Regions from separate parts of the Pseudomonas sp. Z4-7 genome, predicted to be linked through region 2. Evidence: predicted binding sites of a transcription regulator. Region 2 holds the regulator's gene; each other region holds the start of a gene.
The links. The regulator sigma-54, encoded in region 2, starts transcription at its own class of promoters, with help from an activator protein. The targets are predictions, from matches to a motif close to ANTGGCATNNANNTTGCTNT.

Region 1 (7,435 bases), 590 kb from region 2:
TTGACCGAGATGACCCCGCAGTACTCCGGCATGTGCCGGGCAAAATCGGCGGTGCCGATCTCCGTGGCCGTGTCGATGATGTCCTGCTTGTGGCTGGCGATCAGTGGCCGCAGCACGAGTTTCTCGGTCACACAGTCGATCACCGACAGGTTCGGCAGCGTCTGGCTCGAAACCTGGGAAATCGCCTCGCCGGTGACCAGCGCGTCGATGTGCAGGCGGTCGGCGATGCTCGTCGCGGCACGCAACATCATACGCTTCAAAATGACGCCCATATGACTGTTATCGACTTTGCCGAGAATCTCGCCCAGGACTTCCTCGAACGGCACGCTCACAAATAACACGCGCTGGGAGCTGCCGTACTTCTTCCAGATGAAGTGCGCCACTTCCATGACGCCCAGTTCGTGGGCGCGCCCGCCGAGGTTGAAGAAGCAGAAATGGCTCATCAAGCCGCGACGCATGATCTGGTAGGCGGCGACGGTGGAGTCGAATCCACCGGACATCAATACCAGCGTCTGCTCCAGCGAACCCAGCGGATAACCGCCGATGCTGTCGTGCTGGCTGTGGATCACGAACAACCGCTGGTCGCGAATCTCGATGCGCACTTCAACTTCAGGGTCTTTCAGGGAAATACCGGCCGCGCCGCACTGCCGGCGCAACTGGCTGCCGACATAACGTTCGACGTCCATCGAGCTGAACGGATGCTTGCCGGCGCGCTTGCAGCGTACCGAGAAGATCTTGCCGGCCAGGGCGTCACCATAATGGAGCATGCACTTGGCGAGGATATCGTCGAAGTCCCCCAGCGGATATTCGTCGACCTGAAGGAAATGCGCGATGCCCGGCATGCAGCTCAGGCGCTCGGTCATTTCCTTCAAGGCCTTGGGTTCGCTGACGCGGGTTTCCAGTTCGAGGTTGTCCCACACGCCATTCACCACCACGGCCGGGTCCAGGTCACGGAGCACGGCACGGATGTTCTTGGCCAGCTGGCGGATGAAACGCATCCGTACCGGGCGGCTCTTGATGGTGATCTCGGGGAAGACTTTTACGATTAGTTTCATGAAAACAGCGCGCGAACGGCCAGCCGAAAAAGGGGGGCGCGGATTATAGCGGAAATTGCTCAAGGTTTAACCAGTTAATCTGCATTTGGTTTTGAGCGCACCAAAACAGGTCACAATCAACAAAGGACGCCACATTGCGGTGCGCAATTGTCCGACAATCCGCGTCCAGCCCCTTTCAAAAGCGAGGATTTGGTGCAAAAAACCCATGCTGGGGCACTGGCATGCAAATTGCTCCCTTGTGAGGCAGGTTGCCTTGGCAGAGTATTCGCGCCGGCATCACCCATATCTAAGGGCACACCATTACCGCCCGAAGCCACCCGGAGGACATATGTCGAAGTCGGTTCAACTCATCAAAGATCATGACGTCAAGTGGATTGATCTGCGCTTCACTGACACCAAGGGCACTCAACATCACGTGACCATGCCGGCCCGTGATGCGCTGGACGACGAATTCTTTGAAATCGGCAAGATGTTCGACGGTTCCTCCATCTCCGGCTGGAAAGGCATCGAAGCCTCCGACATGATCCTGATGCCGGACGACGAAACCGCGGTCCTCGATCCGTTCACCGAAGAGCCGACCCTGATCCTGGTTTGCGACATCATCGAACCTTCGACCATGCAAGGCTATGACCGCGACCCACGCGCCATCGCCCACCGCGCCGAGGAATACCTGAAGTCCACCGGTATCGGCGACACCGCTTTCTTCGGTCCTGAGCCTGAATTCTTCATCTTCGACTCGGTCAAGTTCAAATCCGACATCTCCGGTTCCATGTTCAAGATCTTCTCCGAACAGGGTTCGTGGATGTCCGACCAGGACGTGGAAGGCGGCAACAAAGGCCACCGTCCAGGCGTCAAAGGCGGCTACTTCCCGGTTCCGCCGTTCGATTTCGACCACGAAATCCGTACTTCCATGTGCAACGCGCTGGAAGAAATGGGCCAGACCGTCGAAGTTCACCACCACGAAGTGGCGACTGCCGGCCAGAACGAAATCGGCGTGAAGTTCAACACGCTGGTCAAGAAGGCTGACGAAGTCCAGACCCTGAAGTACTGCGTGCACAACGTTGCCGACGCCTACGGCCGCACCGCGACCTTCATGCCGAAGCCTCTGTACGGCGACAACGGTTCGGGCATGCACGTGCACATGTCGATCTCCAAGGACGGCAAGAACACCTTCGCTGGCGAAGGTTATGCCGGTCTGTCGGACACCGCCCTGTACTTCATCGGCGGCATCATCAAGCACGGTAAGGCCCTGAACGGCTTTACCAACCCGTCGACCAACTCCTACAAGCGTCTGGTTCCAGGCTTCGAAGCACCGGTCATGCTGGCCTACTCGGCTCGCAACCGTTCCGCCTCGATCCGTATTCCTTACGTGAACAGCCCTAAAGCCCGTCGTATCGAAGCGCGCTTCCCGGATCCGGCTGCCAACCCATACCTGGCCTTCGCAGCACTGATGATGGCCGGCCTGGACGGTATCCAGAACAAGATCCACCCTGGCGATGCCGCCGACAAGAACCTGTATGACCTGCCGCCTGAAGAGGCCAAGGAAATCCCACAGGTTTGCGGTAGCCTGAAAGAAGCCCTGGAAGAGCTGGACAAGGGCCGTGCGTTCCTGACCAAGGGCGGCGTATTCAGCGATGACTTCATCGACGCTTACATCGCGCTGAAAAGCGAAGAAGAGATCAAGGTTCGCACCTTCGTACACCCACTGGAATATGAGCTGTACTACAGCTGCTGATCCGGTAGCGCCGTCACGTACGGCGTGAAATAAAAGAGGCCTCCTTCGGGAGGCCTTTTTCATGGGCACCGGTTACAGGCATGATGCCTCGTCGCTCCTCCATAAAGACGAGACTGCCCATGACTCCGCGCCTCAAGCTCTGCCTTGCCCTGTCCGCCGCACTGCTGGCCACCAGCGCCGAAGCGGGCAACGCCCCCGAAGCCCTTACTCCGTTGCTGAACGCCATCGGTGAACGCCTGGCCATTGCCGATCAGGTGGCGTTGAGCAAATGGGACAGCGGCAAACCGGTGGAGGATCGCCAGCGCGAGCGTGAAGTCATTGCCGCCGCCGTCGCCCAGGCGCCGGCCTACAAACTGACCGGTGAAACCGTGGAAGCGTTTTTCGCCGCCCAGATTGAAGCCAACAAACTGGTGCAATACATCAACCTGTCCGACTGGGCCCTGGACGGCAAGGCCCCGGACCTGCCACGCCCGGACCTGGTGGGCGAGATCCGCCCCAAACTCGATCGACTGCAGAAACGTCTGTTGCAGCAACTGGCCGACTTCGCCCCCTACCGCACCGACCCGCAGTGCCCGCAATGGCTGGCCCGCGCTACCCACCACAACAAACAACACCCAATACACAGGCTTGCCTTGATCCGAGCAACCGGCGGACTGTGTATCTCCCCGAAATCCTGAGCCCCCCCTTCCCCCTGTGGGAGCGAGCTTGCTCGCGATGAGGCCAACCTATCCAACACCTCACTGCCTGACACACCGCCATCGCGAGCAAGCTCGCTCCCACAATGGTTTTGCATCAGGCTCAAGATGTGTGCTCACAGCAAATCCCCTGTGGGAGCAGCACAACAACTTGGGCCAACCATCCGCCCTGGCCTATGCTGCACCCATCACCTTTCGTTTTCGGTCGATTTTCCATGGGTCGTGTTTTTTCAATCATCCTCTTATCGCTGTTGGCATTGCCTGCTACCGCGCAGATCTACAAATACACCGACGCCGACGGCAACACCGCCTACAGCAATCAGCCGCCCGACGGCGTACCGGCCCAGCCCGTGGAATTGCCGCCGCTCAACAGCGTGGAATCCCAGACACCGGCCAGCCGCGAAGCACCTGCGGCCACGCAAGGCAGCGACGCGCCGCGTAACGCCTATGACATCCTGGAACTGACCGACATCCCCACCGAAGAAGCCCTGCGCGCCAATAACGGCACCTTCACCGTTGGCGTCCGGGCGCAGCCGCGCCTGCAAGGCCCGCATCTGTTCAGGCTATTGCTGGACGGCCAGCCGTACGGGCAGCCGAGTAACGTGCCGCGCCTGCAACTGGTGAACATCGACCGCGGCGAACACAGCCTGGCAGTCCAGGTCATCAACGGGGAACGTCTCGTGCAACAAAGCGAAACCGTTACCTTCACTGTCCAGCGGATTCATCTTCCATGATCCGCTGGCCGCTCGCCCTCGGCCTGCTGCTGGTGGCGCTACCGAGCCTGGCGCAGGTCTACACCTACATCGACGCCCAGGGCAATCGCGTCTTCACCGACCAGCCACGCCCCGGCAACGCGAAGAAAGTGCCGCTACCGCCCGGCAACCGGATGCCGGCCACGCCCTCCGGGACTGCGCCGACGACGACCGCCGGAAAGCCACCCGCCGAGCCCTTGTTCCGATACGAGATGCTCCGACTGCTGATCCCCGAGCCAGATGCGACGATACGCAGTACCGCGGGGGAACTGATCGTCACCGCCACCAGTGAGCCCGGTTTGCAAAAAGGTCACCGCTACCGCCTGCTGCTGGACGGCAAGCCCACTGGCGAGCCGGGACCCAGCCCAGTGTTTGCGCTGAAGAACATTGATCGCGGCACCCATCACCTGGCGGTGGAGATCCTCGACGAGCAAGCGCGAATCGTCGAGCGCACCGCCAACCAGCCCTTCCACATGCAGCGCATGTCCCTGGCGCAAAAGCGCCGCGTCAAACCCTGTGCTATCGCCGACTACGGCCAGCGCCCCGAATGCCCCCTGGCGGACAAGCCCGAGGAGGAAAAAAGCAGCATCCTGCCCTTCTTCTAATGCCATTCAGGATGGCGCACCATGTCAGTGCACAGCTCTGCACCTCTACCCAGATTCCAACCCATTTTGGTTCGAAACTACCCGCGACAACTGGCAGAACGCCACACAGATGGGCGAGAAAAGGCTATTTGACGCCTGAAACGCTTCTTTTCGGAGCCTTGGTTTGGTTTTTGCATTTTGCTGGTATCAGCGCATGAATCGCGCGCGCGATTTGGGGGCTTGCCCTTGATCGCTACGCTTTAAAAGAGGTCCTGATGACCATTAGCGACGCACTACACCGTTTGCTGCTCGACAATCTCACCACCGCGACCATCCTGCTCGACGCCGAACTGCGTCTGGAGTACATGAACCCGGCGGCAGAGATGCTCCTGGCCGTCAGCGGCCAGCGCAGCCATGGGCAGTTCATCAGCGAACTGTTTACCGAATCCGCCGAAGCGCTGAACTCCCTGCGCCAGGCCGTCGAACAGGCACACCCGTTCACCAAGCGCGAAGCGATGCTCACCGCCCTGACCGGCCAGACCCTGACGGTCGACTACGCGGTAACGCCGATCCTCAACAACAATGCCACCCTCCTGCTTCTCGAAGTCCATCCCCGTGATCGCCTGCTGCGCATCACCAAGGAGGAGGCGCAATTGTCCAAGCAGGAAACCAGCAAGATGCTGGTGCGCGGCCTGGCCCATGAGATCAAGAATCCGCTGGGTGGCATTCGTGGCGCGGCGCAGTTGCTCGCCAGGGAACTGCCGGAAGAAAGCCTCAAGGACTACACCAACGTCATCATCGAAGAAGCCGATCGTCTGCGAAACCTGGTGGATCGCATGCTCGGTTCGAACAAGCTGCCCTCACTGGCGCTGTGCAACGTTCATGAAGTACTGGAGCGCGTCAGCAGCCTGGTGGAGGCGGAGAGCCAGGGTTGCATCACCCTGGTGCGCGACTACGACCCGAGCATTCCCGACGTGCTGATCGACCGCGAGCAGATGATCCAGGCGGTGCTGAACATCGTGCGCAACGCCATGCAGGCCATCAGCAGCCAGAACGAGCTGCGCATGGGTCGCATCAGCCTGCGCACCCGCGCCATGCGCCAGTTCACCATCGGTCATGTGCGCCATCGCCTCGTGACCAAGATCGAAATCATCGACAACGGCCCGGGCATCCCTGCGGAACTGCAGGAAACCATCTTCTTCCCCATGGTCAGCGGCCGCCCGGACGGTACCGGGCTGGGCCTGTCCATCACCCAGAACATCATCAGTCAGCATCAGGGCTTGATCGAATGTGAGAGCCACCCCGGCCACACCACTTTCTCGATCTTCCTGCCACTGGAACAAGGAGCCACATCGACATGAGCCGTAGTGAAACCGTGTGGATCGTCGATGACGACCGTTCTATCCGCTGGGTCCTGGAAAAAGCCTTGCAACAGGAAGGCATGACCACCCAGAGCTTCGACAGCGCCGACGGGGTGATGAGCCGCCTGGCCCGTCAGCAGCCGGACGTCATCATTTCGGATATCCGCATGCCCGGCGCCAGTGGCCTGGACTTGCTGGCGCGGATTCGCGAGCAACATCCGCGGCTGCCAGTGATCATCATGACCGCTCATTCCGACCTGGACAGCGCCGTGGCGTCTTACCAGGGCGGTGCGTTCGAATACCTGCCCAAGCCGTTCGACGTCGACGAAGCCGTGTCCCTGGTCAAGCGCGCCAACCAGCACGCCCAGGAGCAACAAGGCCTGGAGGAAGTCCCGGCCCTGGCCCGCACCCCGGAAATCATCGGCGAAGCGCCGGCGATGCAGGAAGTGTTTCGCGCCATCGGTCGACTGAGCCATTCCAACATCACCGTGCTGATCAACGGTGAATCGGGTACCGGCAAGGAATTGGTTGCCCACGCCCTGCACCGCCACAGCCCGCGTGCGGCGTCGCCGTTCATTGCGCTGAACATGGCGGCGATTCCCAAGGACCTGATGGAGTCCGAGCTGTTCGGCCATGAAAAAGGCGCGTTCACCGGCGCGGCCAACCTGCGCCGGGGCCGCTTCGAACAAGCCGATGGCGGTACGTTGTTCCTGGATGAAATCGGCGACATGCCGGCTGATACCCAGACCCGGCTGCTGCGGGTACTGGCCGACGGCGAGTTCTATCGAGTCGGCGGGCATACGCCGGTCAAGGTCGATGTCCGGATCATCGCCGCGACCCACCAGAACCTGGAAACCCTGGTCCACGCCGGCAAGTTCCGCGAAGACCTGTTCCATCGCCTCAACGTGATCCGCATACACATCCCGCGCCTGGCGGACCGTCGCGAGGACATCCCGACCCTGGCCCGGCACTTCCTCGGCCGTGCGGCCCAGGAGCTGGCGGTGGAGCCCAAGCTGCTCAAGAGCGAGACCGAGGAATACCTCAAGAACCTGCCGTGGCCCGGCAACGTGCGCCAGCTGGAGAACACCTGCCGCTGGATCACGGTGATGGCGTCGGGTCGCGAAGTGCACATCAGCGACTTGCCACCGGAACTGTTGAGCCTGCCACAGGATTCGGCGCCGGTGACCAACTGGGAACAGGCCCTGCGCCAATGGGCCGACCAGGCTCTGGCCCGTGGTCAATCGAGCCTGCTC
Region 2 (7,435 bases):
TCGGCAACGACACGGTGATTACCGTCGCCGGCCAGTCGGGCAATTTCGAACTCAACGTGATGCTGCCGATCATCGCCCAGAACCTGCTGAGCAGCATCGCCCTGATGTCCACCGCCAGCCGATTGCTGGCGGACAAGGCCATCGCCACGTTCAAGGTCAACGAAGCCAGGCTCAAGGAAGCGCTGTCGCGCAATCCTATCCTGGTCACGGCACTGAATCCGATCATTGGTTACCAGAAGGCCGCTGAAATAGCCAAGAAGGCTTATCAGCAGGGTCGCCCGGTGATCGATGTCGCCTTGGAACACACCGACCTGTCGCGCGCCGAACTGGAGATCCTGCTGGACCCGGAAAAGCTCACCGCCGGTGGTGTGTAACCCCGACACTTGTGTGGAGGACTCATCATGGAGCATTGGAAACGTACGATCGAACGGGCCAATCACCATTTCCTGCAGGGTGAGTGGGTGGATGCCCGCGAAGCCTACCTGCAGGCCCTGGCCCTGGCGCAGGTGTTGTTCGAGCGTTGGGCGGATGCCGACGAAGCCGTAGCCGCCTGTGTCGTGTCGCATCACAACCTGGCGGATCTGCACTTGCGCCTGAACCAGCCGGAGGAGAGCGCCGAGTACCTCTGCGCGATTCACCAACGGTTATTGCAGACCATGCAGGACGAACGCCTGGCGCCGGCCCTGCGTGCCGCCGCGATGCGCCAGAGCCACAGGACCTACGTCGAACTGCTGAATTTCATCAGCGAGCATGGCGAGTACCCACGCACTCAGCGCCTGCTGCACAACGCTGCCGTTTCGTCCCGGCACAGCCCAATCCCTCATCATTACGGAGTCCACTGAGATGGCTTTCACCTTGCCTGCATTGCCTTACGCCTACGATGCCCTGGAACCGCACATCGATGCGCAGACCATGGAGATTCACTACACCAAGCATCACCAGACTTATATCAACAACCTCAACGCGGCGGTGGATGGCACTGAATATGCCGATTGGCCCATAGAAAAACTGGTGGCCAGCGTGGAGCAATTACCGCAGGCGCTACGAGCCGCGGTGATCAACCAGGGCGGTGGTCATGCGAACCACTCGCTGTTCTGGGAAGTGATGACGCCCCACGGTGGCGGCCAGCCGGACGGTGCGCTGGCAGCGGCGATAGACGCGCAGTTGGGCGGTCTCGATCAGTTCAAGGAAGCCTTCACGAAAGCGGCACTGACCCGTTTCGGCAGCGGCTGGGCCTGGTTGAGTGTGACCCCGCAAAAGACTCTGGTGGTGGAAAGCAGCGGCAACCAGGACAGCCCGCTGATGGGCGGCAACACGCCGATCCTGGGCCTGGACGTCTGGGAGCATGCCTATTACCTGCTGTATCAAAACCGCCGTCCGGAATACATCAACGCGTTCTACAACGTGATCAATTGGCCAGAAGTCGCCCGGCGCTATCAGGCTGCGCTTGCTTGATGTTCTTATAAACAACCCAAGGCTGACTATGGACACTGAAACTCTGGCGATAGGCGGCGGGCGAATGTTCCGCTATGCCTTGGGCTCGCTGTTGCTGTTGGCCGGCATGACATTATTGGTGGCCCAAGGGCTGGCGTGGCTGGACCTTGAGCCAAAAATGTTGCGTGCGCTCCAGGGCGGCGGGCTTTGCGCCTTGGGTACGGCGTTGGGCGCGGTGCCGGTGCTGGTGATACGGCGCATGCCTCAAGCCATGAGCGATTCACTGCTGGGCTTCGGGGCGGGGGTGATGCTCGCCGCCACCGCGTTTTCGCTCATCGTGCCGGGCATTGCCGCAGCCGAGCAGTTGGGCTTCACGCCTTGGGCGGCCAGCGGGCTCATCTGTTTCGGCATCCTGTCGGGTGCGTTCGGACTGTACCTGGTGGACCGCAAGGTCTCTGCCAGCCCTGAAAGACTGGTTGCGACCCCAGGACGACCGGTTATTGCGCCGCGGATCTGGTTGTTCGTGTTCGCCATCATCGCCCACAACATCCCGGAAGGCATGGCGGTGGGCGTTTCGGCGGGCGGCGGCATGGCGGATGCCGATAGCCTGGCGATGGGCATCGCTTTGCAGGATGTGCCGGAAGGGCTGGTGATTGCGCTGGTGCTGGCCGCGGCGGGGATGTCGCGGGTCAAGGCGTTCCTGATTGGCGCAGCGTCAGGGCTGGTCGAGCCGGTGTTCGCATTGCTCTGTGCCTGGCTGGTGACGTTGGCCGAGGTGCTGTTGCCGTTGGGGTTGGCGCTGGCCGCCGGAGCGATGCTATTGGTGGTGACCCATGAGGTCATCCCCGAGTCGCGCCGCAATGGGCATGAAAAACTGGCGAGCCTGGGGCTTTTGATTGGGTTCTGCTTGATGATGGTGATGGATACGGCGTTGGGGTGATGTGCAAGTGGATGAGCTTTTGTGGTGAGGGAGCTTGCTCCCTCACCACCGGCAAGTCAGCAGTACCTGATTACTCGCCTTCGTCGAAATAGTTGTTGATCAGTGCCACCAGCGCATCCATGGCTTCCTGCGCCTGTTCACCTTCGGTACTCAGGTGGATCTTGGTGCCTTTACCCGCAGCCAGCATCATCATCGCCATGATGCTCTTACCGTCGACTGTCGCCTCCGGCGTGCGCCCGACCCTGATCGTGGTTTCTGGAAACTTGCCCGCGACACCTACGAATTTCGCCGATGCACGGGCATGCAAACCCAGCTTGTTGATGATTTCAATTTCCCGAGCAGGCATCGCGATGTGAATCCTTTAGCTGAGGTCGCGGTGGCGAACCTGGACATTCTTCAAGGTTTGTTGCAGGAGCTGACCCAGGCGTTCGGTCAGGTATACGGAACGGTGATGACCGCCAGTGCAGCCAACGGCAATCGTGACATAGGCACGGTTGTTGGCGGCAAAACGCGGCAGCCATTTGAGTAGATAGCTGGAGATGTCCTGGTACATTTCCTCGACATCCGGCTGGGCAGCCAGGTAGTCGATCACCGGCTGGTCGAGCCCGGACTGCTCGCGCAGTTCAGGTTTCCAGTAAGGATTGGGCAGGCAGCGGACATCAAACACCAGGTCGGCATCCACGGGCATGCCACGCTTGAAGCCGAACGACTCCACCAGGAAGGCCGTACCGGGTTCCGGCTGGTTCAGCAGGCGCAACTTGATGGTGTCGCGCAACTGGTACAGATTCAGGTGGGTAGTGTTGACCTTCAGGTCCGCCAGGTCGGCAATCGGCCCCAGCAGTTGGCTCTCGTCATGGATCGCTTCAGCCAGGGAGCGGCTGGCGTTGCTCAACGGGTGGCGTCGACGGGTTTCCGAAAAGCGCTTGAGCAGGGTTTCTTCGTCTGCGTCCAGGTACAACACGTCGCACTGGATGTGCCGGCTGCGCACTTCCTCAAGCAACGCCGGGAAGCGCGACAAATGGCTCGGCAGGTTGCGGGCGTCGATGGACACGGCGACCAGCGGTTGCGCCAGCTCGGTATGGATCAGGGCGCGCTCGGCCAGTTCCGGAAGCAGGCCGGCCGGCAAATTGTCAATGCAATAGTAGCCGCTGTCCTCAAGGACGTTGAGGGCCGTGCTTTTACCGGAGCCGGAGCGGCCACTGACGATGATCATGCGCATGTTTAATGGCCGTTCTGCTCGTCCAGGACTACCTGATACAAGGCTTCGTTGCTCGGGGCGCTGCGCAGTTTTTCGCGTACTTCCTTGCGGTCTAGCATGCTGGCGATCTGGCGCAGCAGCTCGAGGTGCGCATCGGTCGCCGCTTCCGGGACCAGCAATACGAACAGCAGGTCGACCGGGGCGCCGTCGATGGCGTCGAAATCGATGGGGGCTTCAAGGTGTAGCAGCGCACTGATCGGCGCGGAACAACCCTTGAGGCGGCAATGGGGAATGGCGATGCCGTTGCCAAAACCGGTGGAACCGAGTTTTTCACGGGCAACCAACGCCTCGAAAACGTCCTGCATTTCCAGATCCGGCACTTCGCGGTGGATCAGGTTGGCGATTTGTTCGAGGGCTTTCTTTTTACTGCCACCCGGCGCGTTCACCTGGGAACGGCCGGGGGTCAGGATGGATTCTAGTCGGATCATGGATTGGGGGGGTTAACGACCGGTTGCGCCCTGAAGGAGGCTCTGGGTCTTTTCCTTATGCTTTTTGAGTTGGCGATCCAGCTTGTCGGTCAGCAGGTCAATCGCGGCATACATGTCTGAATGCTCTGCGTTGGCAACTACTTCTCCGCCGGGAATATGCAGCGTGGCTTCGATTTTCTGCAGCAGCTTCTCGACGTTCATCGTGACTTGCACGTTGGTGATCTTGTCGAAATGCCTTTCCAATCGGTCGAGTTTTTCGCCGATGTAGGTGCGCAGGGGTTCGGTCACTTCCAGTTGGTGTCCACTGATGTTGACTTGCATACAGCTTCTCCTTCGTTGCCAGTGCATAAAGCGGCAGGTAGAAATACCTGCCACTGGAACGCTGTGGCGTGGCCTGTTACATCAACCGCTTGCGTTCGCTCGAAGGCGCGATTCCCAGGGATTCGCGGTATTTGGCGACGGTACGGCGGGCCACCTGAATGCCTTGTGCCTCCAGTAAACCAGCGATCTTGCTGTCACTCAACGGCTTTTTCTGATTTTCCGCAGCGACCAGTTTTTTAATGATCGCGCGGATGGCCGTGGACGAGCATTCACCGCCTTCGGAGGTACTGACGTGGCTGGAGAAAAAGTATTTCAATTCATAGATGCCCCTTGGGGTATGCATGAATTTCTGGGTAGTCACCCTCGAAATCGTCGACTCGTGCATGCCCACCGCCTCGGCGATGTCATGCAAGACCAACGGTTTCATCGCTTCGTCACCGTACTCCAGGAAGCCGCGCTGATGCTCGACGATCTGGGTGGCGACTTTCATCAGGGTTTCGTTGCGGCTTTGCAGGCTCTTGATGAACCAGCGCGCCTCCTGCAACTGATTGCGCATGAAGGTATTGTCGGCGCTGGTGTCGGCACGCTTCACAAAACCGGCGTATTGGGCATTGACCCGCAGCTTGGGTACCGATTCCTGGTTCAGCTCCACCAGCCAGCGATCGTTGTGCTTGCGTACGATCACATCGGGGACGACATACTCGGGCTCGGTGGATTCGATTTGCGAGCCGGGGCGCGGATTCAGGCTTTGCACCAGTTCGATGACCTGGCGCAGCTCATCTTCCTTGAGCTTCATCCGACGCATCAACTGGCTGTAGTCGCGGCCGCCCAGCAGGTCGATGTAGTCGGTGACCAGGCGCTTGGCTTCGGCCAGCCATGGCGTCTTGGCGGGCAGCTGTCGCAATTGCAGCAGCAGGCATTCGCCTAGGTTGCGAGCGCCAATGCCGGCGGGTTCGAATTGCTGGATGCGATGCAGGACAGCTTCGATCTCGTCCAGCTCGATATCGAGCTCCGGGTCAAAGGCTTCGAGGATTTCTTCGAGGGTCTCGTCCAGGTAGCCCTGGTTGTTGATGCAATCGATCAACGTCACCGCGATCAGACGGTCGGTATCCGACATCGGCGCCAGGTTCAGTTGCCACAGCAGATGGCTTTGCAGGCTTTCGCCAGCAGAGGTGCGAGTGGTGAAGTCCCACTCGTCGTCGTCACCGCCTGGCAGGCTGCTGGCGCTGGTCTGGTAGACGTCTTCCCACGCCGTGTCCACGGGCAGGTCATTGGGAATGCGTTCGCTCCATTCGCCATCGTCGAGGTTATCTACCGTCGGGGCGGCTTCCTGATAGGACGGTTCCGGGACCTCCGGGGTAGTTTTCTGCTCGACGTTGTCGGCCAGTGGGTCGGTATTGTCGAAGTCGTCGCCTTCTTCCTGGCGTTCGAGCATCGGATTGGACTCCAGCGCCTCCTGGATTTCCTGTTGCAGGTCCAGGGTCGACAATTGGAGTAGGCGGATAGCCTGTTGCAGCTGCGGTGTCATCGTCAGCTGCTGGCCCATTCTCAAGACTAGCGATGGTTTCATGGCTGGGGCTTAACACCTTATTCGCCGGCGCACATGCGCCATCCACTACAGGGCGCCGAAGCGCCAAACTTAAGCAAATTATATGCCTGAAACTGAAGTGTTTGCCTAGGGGGCTATCTCAATTAATTGAGGGCGCCCGGGCATCCGCCAGGCCACCTTTGGCTTAAAGGCGGAACTCATGGCCCAGGTATACTTCCTTGACCAGTTCGTTGGCCAGGATGGTGGCGGAGTCGCCCTCGGCGATCAGCTGGCCATCGTTGACGATGTAGGCGGTTTCACAGATATCCAGCGTCTCGCGCACGTTGTGGTCGGTGATCAGCACACCGATTCCCTTGGCCTTGAGGTGATGGATGATCTGCTTGATGTCGCCCACCGAAATCGGGTCCACGCCGGCAAACGGCTCATCCAGCAGAATGAATTTCGGCGCGGTGGCCAGGGCGCGGGCGATCTCCACGCGGCGACGTTCGCCACCGGAAAGGCTCATGCCCAGATTGTCGCGAATGTGGCTGATATGGAACTCCTGCAGTAGGCTTTCCAGCTCCTGGCGACGGCCGGCCTTGTCGAGCTCCTGGCGGGTTTCCAGGATCGCCATGATGTTGTCGGCTACCGACAATTTGCGAAAGATCGACGCCTCTTGTGGCAGGTAGCCAATGCCAGCCTTTGCCCGGCCATGCATCGGCCGGTGGCTGACGTCCAGATCATCGATCAGCACTCGACCCTGGTCGGCCTGCACCAGGCCGACAATCATGTAGAAACAGGTGGTCTTGCCCGCGCCATTGGGGCCGAGCAAGCCTACGATCTGGCCGCTTTCGATGGACAGGCTGACGTCACGCACGACTTGGCGGTTCTTGTAGCTCTTGGCCAGATGCTGAGCTTTCAGAGTTGCCATTACTGGGCCTTCTGCTCGTCGGTTTTCTTTTTCGGCTGGATCACCATGTCGATGCGCGGGCGCGATTCGGTGACCTTGCTGCCTGTGGCGCGACCAGCGCTGGCGAGTTTCTTGTTGGTGTCGTAGACGATTTTCTCGCCTTGGGTCACGTTGTTGTCCTTGTCGACAACCTTGGCGCGGTCGATCAATACGACGCGGTCCTGGGAGGCGTGGTACTGGATGGTGACGCCATAACCCTGGACCGGCTTGGTGTCGCCCGCGGTTTGCATTTGCTCGAAGTAGGCCAGGTTGCCTACCGAGGTGACCACGTCGATGTCGCCGGACTGGGTGCGGGTGATGGTCACGGTATTGCCGGTGACCTTCATCGAACCCTGGGTGATGATCACGTCACCTTTATAGGTGGCGACGCCGTTCTTGTCGTCCAGTTGCGCGTCGTCGGCCTGGATGCGGATAGGCTGGTCGCGGTCGGTGGGGAGGGCCCAGGCGCTCGCGCTTCCCAGTGCTGCGCCCAGACTGAGCAAAATAGGGAGGGTTTTAGCGAGCTTCATACTGTCCTCTTACGTTCGATAGCAGGTGTATCCTGCTTTCCTTCAAA
Region 3 (7,435 bases), 3.0 Mb from region 2:
AAGTAGGTAATGTCAGCCAGGCTGCTGGGCGTAAAACCCACCAATTGACGAATCTCCCGAGAGAAATGCGAAGAAGAGGCAAAGCCGAACTCCAGCGCCACGTCGGTCAGGGAGCCGTCCTGCAGGCTCATGTCCAGCAATGCCCGGGCCGTACGCCAACCACGCAGGGCCGGTTTGGCCGCGCTCCCCAGGGCCTGTCGGCAAAGCCTGCGAAAATGCGAAACCGAGACGCCGTAGCGCTGTGCCAGGGTGTTGAGCTTTTCGCTGTGAGTGCCCTGCTCCAACAGAAAACGCACCAGCCCGTAACTTTCCTGGTGACGCAACAGGTTGGCCACCGCGTGATAGGCCTCGGTGCCGCGCATCGCCTGCTCGATGTACCAGCGTTCGAGGCGCTGCGGCGAGCGGACGATTTCTTCGTTTACCGGCAACAGCGCCCACGGCGCAACATCAGCCTTTTGCCCGGAGAAGGCAGCGCTCATGTCGAAAAAAGCCAGCAGCTTCACCAACGGCGCTTCGTCAATCGGCGTGACGTGCAGTTCGCCGCCGTGAAATTGCAGCGAATCGCTCAGCACCAGCAGCCCCTCCCACCCGGACGGCAGTGTCTGACCGAGGCCCGGCTGCCCCGCGTTCAGTTGAACCGGGCCCAGGGCAACACGCAGGTGCAGCACTCGCCCGCGCAGATCAGGCGAGGCCGGGAAGCAAAACGATTTTTCCTGCACATCCGTCTCCTTGCCAGGTGGCGATGAAAGGAGCGACAGGATGCAAGGCACGCCGTCCGCAATCCTGATGGGAAGGTGATGACGCGCGAGCTGGCATATGCCTTGCACCCTTTGTGTTCATCGGCACCCATCCCAATGGCGGAATGAGTGCCACACTGTTTCAAGGACAACGGCGTCGTCCTCCGGCCTTGCTCTGGCATCGGTCCGGGCACGGCGCTTTTTTATGCGGAAGGTGATGCGCGATGAACGAAATTCCAGCCACCCCCCTGGCTTGGGTCAATGGCAGCGATGCCCCGGAAAAGAGCGCGGTCAACCTCGGCTTCATGGCCCTGAGCGACTGCGCCCCGGTGGTCGTGGCCGCCACCCAGGGCTTCGCCCAGCCCTACGGCTTGACGCTGAACCTCAAGCGCCAGGCCTCCTGGGCCAACCTGCGGGACAAACTGGTCAGCGGTGAAATCGACGCGGCCCACAGCCTGTACGGCCTGGTTTATGCCGTGCACCTGGGCATCGGCGGCGTCGCGCCGACCGACATGGCCGTGCTGATGGGGCTGAACCAGAACGGCCAGAGCATCAACCTGTCCCATGGTTTGCAGGCGCAAGGCGTGACCAGTCCTGAGGCACTGGAGCAGCATGTGCACCAAACTCGCCCGAAACTGACCTTCGCCCAGACCTTTCCCACCGGCACCCATGCCATGTGGCTCTATTACTGGCTCGCCGCCCAGGGCATCCATCCGTTGTCGGATGTCGACAGCGTAGTGGTGCCACCGCCGCAGATGATCGCGCACCTGCAAGCCGGGCGCATCGATGGTTTCTGCGTCGGCGAGCCCTGGTGCGCCAGCGCCGTGAAGCAGAACCTCGGCTTTACCCTGGCGACTACCCAGACCATCTGGCCCGACCACCCGGAGAAAGTCCTGGGTTGTACCCGCGCGTTTGTCGAGCAATACCCCAACACTGCCCGCGCGCTGGTGATGGCCATCCTCGAAGCCAGCCGCTTCATCGAACAAAGCACTGAAAACCGCCGCAGTACCGCGCAATTGTTGAGCGCCCCGGAATACCTCGACGCTCCGCTCGATTGCATCGAGCCGCGCCTGCTCGGGATTTATTCCGATGGCCTGGGCAACAGCTGGCAGGATCCCCACGCCATGCGCTTTCATGGGGACGGCGAGGTGAACCTGCCGTACCTGTCCGACGGGATGTGGTTCATGACCCAGTTCCGGCGCTGGGGTCTGCTGCGCGAAGACCCGGACTACCTGGCCGTGGCCTGCCAGGTCCAACAGCTCAAGCTGTATCGTGAAGCCTGCGCGGCGCTGGGCGTGACGTCGCCTCGCCAGGACATGCGCAGCAGTCAACTGATCGACGGCACGACCTGGGACGGCTCGGACCCGGTCGGGTATGCCCGCAGCTTCAAACTGCACGCCTTGAGCGATGCGGCTCCCCTTCTCGCCAGCCGCTGACAGGAGCCTCGATTATGCTGCGTATCCTGCTGATCAACGACACCGCGAAAAAAGTCGGGCGTCTCAAGGCGGCCCTGATTGAAGGCGGATTCGAAGTGATCGACGAATCCGGATTGACCATCGACCTGCCGGCGCGCGTCGAAACGGTGCGTCCGGACGTGATCCTGATCGATACCGAGTCACCCGGGCGCGACGTCATGGAGCAAGTGGTGCTGGTCAGTCGTGACCAGCCACGACCGATCGTCATGTTTACCGACGAGCACGACCCGGATGTGATGCGGCAGGCGATCAAGTCAGGCGTCAGCGCCTACATCGTCGAAGGCATCCATGCCGCACGCCTGCAACCGATCCTCGACGTGGCCATGGCCCGCTTCGAAAGCGACCAGGCCCTGCGTGCGCAACTCCTGGCCCGGGACCAGCAACTGGCCGAACGCAAGCGCATCGAACTGGCCAAGGGCATGCTGATGAAAATGAAGGACTGCAACGAGGAACAGGCCTACACCCTGATGCGCCGCCAGGCCATGAGCCGCCAGCAGAAGCTGATCCAGGTGGCGGAGCAGATCATTGCCATGAACGAGTTGCTCGGCTGAAAGCCTTGTAGCGCCTGGCCAGACGCCTTCGCGAGCAGGCTCGCTCCCACAGGTTCGGAGAACACTCTGATTCCATGTGGGTCTGGGTGAACACAGCATTTGTGCACCCCACCGATCGACTGTGGGAGCGAGCCTGCTCGCGAAGGCCTCCCCCGAACCTCGCAGGTTGGCACAGATCTCGCTTAAACAACCCCACAGGTAACCAACGGCGGTTGCCCCACCTACGACAAAGACGTCGCAAACCCTCCTCGCCTCTCTGGCGATCCGGGTTGCGGCGTTTTTTTGTTTTGGCCCCGCGGGGCCGGTGGTGCGACCACAGACGGCGCACTGCTCAAAGCACTGACTCATTTCTCGAGACTTTTACAGCTGAGGTGCGCGATGAATTCAAGCTTCTGGAAATCCGGCCACACCCCGACATTGTTCGCGGCCTTCCTCTATTTCGACCTGAGCTTCATGGTCTGGTACCTGCTCGGCCCATTGGCGGTACAGATCTCCGCCGACCTGCACCTGACCACCCAGCAACGCGGCCTGATGGTCGCGACGCCAATCCTCGCCGGCGCCGTGCTGCGCCTGTTCATGGGCCTGCTGGCGGACCGCATTTCACCGAAGACCGCCGGCATGGTCGGCCAGGTGATCGTGATCGGCGCGCTGTTCTGCGCCTGGAAACTGGGCATCCACAGCTACGAACAAGCCCTGCTGCTGGGCCTGTTTCTGGGCGTGGCCGGCGCTTCGTTCGCCGTGGCCCTGCCGCTGGCTTCCCAGTGGTATCCACCACAGCACCAGGGCAAGGCCATGGGCATCGCCGGTGCCGGTAACTCGGGTACCGTGCTTGCCGCGTTGATCGCTCCGGTGATGGCGGTGGCCTTCGGCTGGACCAACGTGTTCGGCTTCGCGGTGATCCCGCTGGTGATTACCCTGGTCCTGTTCGCCTGGCTGGCCAAGAACGCACCGGAGCGGCCCAAGGCCAAATCCATGGCTGACTACCTCAAGGCCCTCGGTGACCGCGACAGCTGGTGGTTCATGTTCTTCTACAGCGTGACCTTCGGCGGCTTCATCGGCCTGGCCAGCGCCCTGCCCGGCTACTTCAACGACCAATATGGCCTGAGCCCGGTGACCGCCGGCTACTACACCGCGGCCTGCGTTTTCGGTGGCAGCCTGATGCGGCCCTTGGGTGGCGCGCTGGCGGACCGTTTCGGCGGCATCCGCACCTTGCTGGGCATGTACACCGTGGCGGCTGTCTGCATCGCCGCGGTCGGCTTCAACCTGCCGAGTTCCTATGCGGCGCTGGCCCTGTTCGTCTGCACCATGCTCGGCCTGGGGGCGGGCAACGGCGCGGTGTTCCAACTGGTGCCACAACGTTTCCGTCGCGAGATCGGCGTGATGACCGGGCTGATCGGCATGGCCGGCGGCATCGGCGGCTTCGCCCTGGCGGCGGGCATGGGCGCGATCAAGCAGAGCACCGGCAGCTACCAGCTGGCGCTGTGGTTGTTCGCCAGCCTCGGTGTGCTGGCCTGGTTCGGCCTGCACGGGGTCAAGCGTCGCTGGAGGACCACCTGGGGTTCGGCAGCGGTCACCGCGGCTCGGGTATAACCTGCAACCATGAGCCTGCAACTGAGTTTTGCCGAAGCCAGCGCCACGGGTCCCCGAGAGGAAAACCAGGACGCCCTGCGCCTGGTCACTCCCGCCCCGACCCTGGCCGCCAGCAAGGGTTACCTGTTCGCCATCGCCGACGGCGTGAGCCAATGCGCCGATGGCGGATTGGCCGCGCGTTCGACCTTGCAGGCACTCGCCCTGGACTACTATTCCACGCCGCAGACCTGGGGCGTGGCCCAGGCGCTGGACCGGCTGCTGCTGGCGCAGAATCGCTGGCTGCAAGCCAACGGCGGCGGTCAACCGCTGCTGACCACGGTCAGCGCGCTGGTCCTGCGGGGGCGGCGCTTCACCCTGGCGCACGTCGGCGATTGCCGGGTCTACCGATGGCACGCCGACCATTTGCAACGGGTCAGCGAAGATCACGTCTGGGAACAACAGGGCATGCAACATGTGCTCAAGCGTGCCTTGGGGCTGGATCAGCATTTGATACTCGACTTCCTCGACGGTGAGCTGCGTGAAGATGAAACCTTCGTGCTGCTCAGCGACGGCGTCTGGGCGGTACTGGGAGACACGGCCATTGCCGGCATCCTGCGCGACCAGCCGGACCTGGATCGCGCGGCGCAGACGCTGGTCAACGCCGCGCACCTGGCCGGTAGCCAGGACAACGCCAGCGCGCTGTTGGTGCGGGTCGATGCGGTGGGCGAAGCGAGCATCGGCGACGCGCTGATCCAACTGCAACAGTGGCCGCTGCCCCCTGCACTGAAGGCTGGCCAGGTGTTCGAAGGCTGGCAGATCGAAAGCCTGCTCGGCCAGAGCCAGCAGTCGTTGCTCTACCGGGTACACGATGGTCACGGCCAATCCTGGCTGTTGAAAACCTTGCCCGTGCAGCTACGGGACGACACCCGCGCCGGCCAGGCGCTGTTGTCGGAGGAATGGTTTCTCAAGCGGGTCGCGGGTCGGCAGTTTCCGGAGGTGCATGGCGTCCCCCAGCGCCAACATCTGTACTACGTGATGCGTGAATATTCGGGCGTGACCCTGGCCGAGCTGTTCAACCAAAGCGGTCCGTTGCCCCTGGCTCAATGGCTGGAGCTGGCGCAGCGACTGGTGCGCGCGGTGGGCCTGTTGCATCGAAGACAGATCTACCACCGCGACATCAAGCCGGAAAACCTGCACCAGGGCGACGATGGGGAGTTGCGCTTGCTGGATTTTGGCCTGGCGTACTGCCCCGGTTTGTCCGAAGACCAGGCCAACGTTTTGCCTGGCACCCCCAGCTACATAGCGCCGGAAGCCTTCGGCGGCGCCGCGCCGACGGCGCAACAGGATTTGTATGCGGTCGGCGTGACCTTGTATTTCCTGCTGACCGGGCATTACCCCTACGGCGAAATCGAAGCCTTCCAGCGACCGCGCTTTGGTGTGCCCGTGAGCGCCAATCGTTATCGACCGGACCTGCCCGAATGGCTCGGGCAAAGCCTGGAACGCGCCGTGGCGGCAGACCCTGCGCAGCGCTTTGAAACGGCTGAAGAATGGCTGTTGCAGCTGGAACAGGGCGAGCGGCGAAGCTTGAGCGTAAGGCCCCGGCCATTGCTTGAGCGGGAGCCGCTGAAGGTCTGGCGGACGTTGGCACTGGTGTCGTTGGTGGTGAATGTTGTGTTGTTGTTCTTGGTGTTTCACTCATAACCACCGTGGCGAGGGAGCTTGCTCCCGCTCGAGCGCGCAGCGGTCGCCGTTTTTTTGGGTCTGCTTCGCAGCCCAGCGGGAGCAAGCTCCCTCGCCACAAAAGCCTTCTCGCCAGCCCTGCCACGCTCCATTACCGGGCAACACGCTTTGATTCGGTGCAATAAATCCCCCCGCAACGCGGCCAATCCGCGCCTCCTCCAGTAAATCCAAGCCCTCGCGCCACTTGGCACAACCACTGCATAACCTCTTCCACCATACATAAAGCAACGCCTCCAACGATGAAGGCGGTGCTTCCCGAGAGAACGGGACCAGGACAAAGGCGTCCTCGCTAGTTTGCTAGCGAGACGCCTTTTTTTGTTTTCGAAAAAATTGCCGAGCCAGCCCGAACGCCGTGATGAAACGTGACGAAACCGGTCTGGGCTTGCGGAGAACCCTGATGAAAAAACTCAAACTGGTAATGATCGGCAACGGCATGGCCGGGGTTCGCACCCTCGAGGAACTGCTCAAACTGAGCAACGAGCTCTACGACATCACGGTCTTCGGCGCCGAGCCCCACACCAACTACAACCGCATCCTGCTCTCGCCCGTGCTGGCCGGGGAACAGACATTCGAAGAAATCGTGCTCAACGACCTGAGCTGGTACCTGGACAACAACATCAAGCTGCTGCTCAACCGCAAGGTGGTGGAGATCGACCGGGTCAAGCGCCGGGTCATCGCCGAAGACGGCAGCGAAGCCGAATACGATCGCCTGCTCATCGCCACCGGCTCCACGCCGTTCATCCTGCCGATCCCTGGCAACACTCTGGATGGCGTGATCGGCTACCGCGACATCGCCGACACCCAGGCCATGATCAATACGGCCAAGACCCACAAACACGCGGTGGTCATCGGTGGCGGCCTGCTCGGCCTGGAAGCCGCCAATGGCTTGAAACTGCGCGGCATGGACGTGACCGTGGTGCACATCGGCGAATGGCTGCTGGAACGCCAACTGGACAAGACCAGCGGCCAGCTGCTGCAAACCGCCCTGGAAAACCGTGGACTGAAATTCCGCCTCAGCGAGCAGACCCAGGCCTTGCACGACGCCGGCAACGGCCGGGTCGGCTCGGTCCAGTTCAAGAACGGTGACATCATTCCCGCCGACCTGGTGGTGATGGCTGCCGGTATCCGGCCCAATACCGAACTGGCGGAAAAATCGGGCATTCCGTGCAATCGCGGAATCCTCGTCAACGACACGATGCAAACCTATGACCCGCGCATCTACGCCATCGGCGAGTGCGCCAACCATCGCGGCACCGCCTATGGCCTGGTGGCGCCGCTGTTCGAGCAAGCCAAGGTCTGCGCCAATCACCTCGCGCAACTGGGCTTCGCCACTTACAAGGGTTCGGTGACGTCAACCAAGTTG

Region 1: a site for sigma-54 is predicted at 1,271-1,290, ahead of glnA (type I glutamate--ammonia ligase). Genes of this name have one in related genera too.
Region 3: a site for sigma-54 is predicted at 809-828, ahead of J3P91_RS18540 (CmpA/NrtA family ABC transporter substrate-binding protein). Genes of this name have one in related genera too.

The regions. Positions count from the first base shown of each region.
Region 1 covers NZ_CP071642.1:385,228-392,662, reverse strand. Annotated here, with positions in the region: gene thiI (tRNA uracil 4-sulfurtransferase ThiI) at 1-1,055, opposite strand, end outside; gene glnA (type I glutamate--ammonia ligase) at 1,384-2,790, shown strand; gene J3P91_RS01720 (chorismate mutase) at 2,910-3,467, shown strand; gene J3P91_RS01715 (DUF4124 domain-containing protein) at 3,701-4,219, shown strand; gene J3P91_RS01710 (DUF4124 domain-containing protein) at 4,216-4,842, shown strand; gene glnL (nitrogen regulation protein NR(II)) at 5,097-6,182, shown strand; gene ntrC (nitrogen regulation protein NR(I)) at 6,179-7,435, shown strand, end outside.
Region 2 covers NZ_CP071642.1:972,506-979,940, forward strand. Annotated here, with positions in the region: gene J3P91_RS04120 (class II fumarate hydratase) at 1-374, shown strand, start outside; gene J3P91_RS04125 (hypothetical protein) at 402-842, shown strand; gene J3P91_RS04130 (superoxide dismutase) at 844-1,455, shown strand; gene J3P91_RS04135 (ZIP family metal transporter) at 1,484-2,374, shown strand; gene J3P91_RS04140 (HPr family phosphocarrier protein) at 2,445-2,720, opposite strand; gene rapZ (RNase adapter RapZ) at 2,736-3,593, opposite strand; gene ptsN (PTS IIA-like nitrogen regulatory protein PtsN) at 3,596-4,060, opposite strand; gene hpf (ribosome hibernation-promoting factor, HPF/YfiA family) at 4,073-4,381, opposite strand; gene J3P91_RS04160 (RNA polymerase factor sigma-54) at 4,458-5,951, opposite strand; gene lptB (LPS export ABC transporter ATP-binding protein) at 6,115-6,840, opposite strand; gene lptA (lipopolysaccharide transport periplasmic protein LptA) at 6,840-7,388, opposite strand; gene lptC (LPS export ABC transporter periplasmic protein LptC) at 7,375-7,435, opposite strand, start outside.
Region 3 covers NZ_CP071642.1:4,134,822-4,142,256, forward strand. Annotated here, with positions in the region: gene J3P91_RS18535 (helix-turn-helix domain-containing protein) at 1-719, opposite strand, end outside; gene J3P91_RS18540 (CmpA/NrtA family ABC transporter substrate-binding protein) at 962-2,173, shown strand; gene J3P91_RS18545 (ANTAR domain-containing response regulator) at 2,188-2,763, shown strand; gene J3P91_RS18550 (nitrate/nitrite transporter) at 3,142-4,353, shown strand; gene J3P91_RS18555 (protein kinase domain-containing protein) at 4,363-6,033, shown strand; gene nirB (nitrite reductase large subunit NirB) at 6,470-7,435, shown strand, end outside.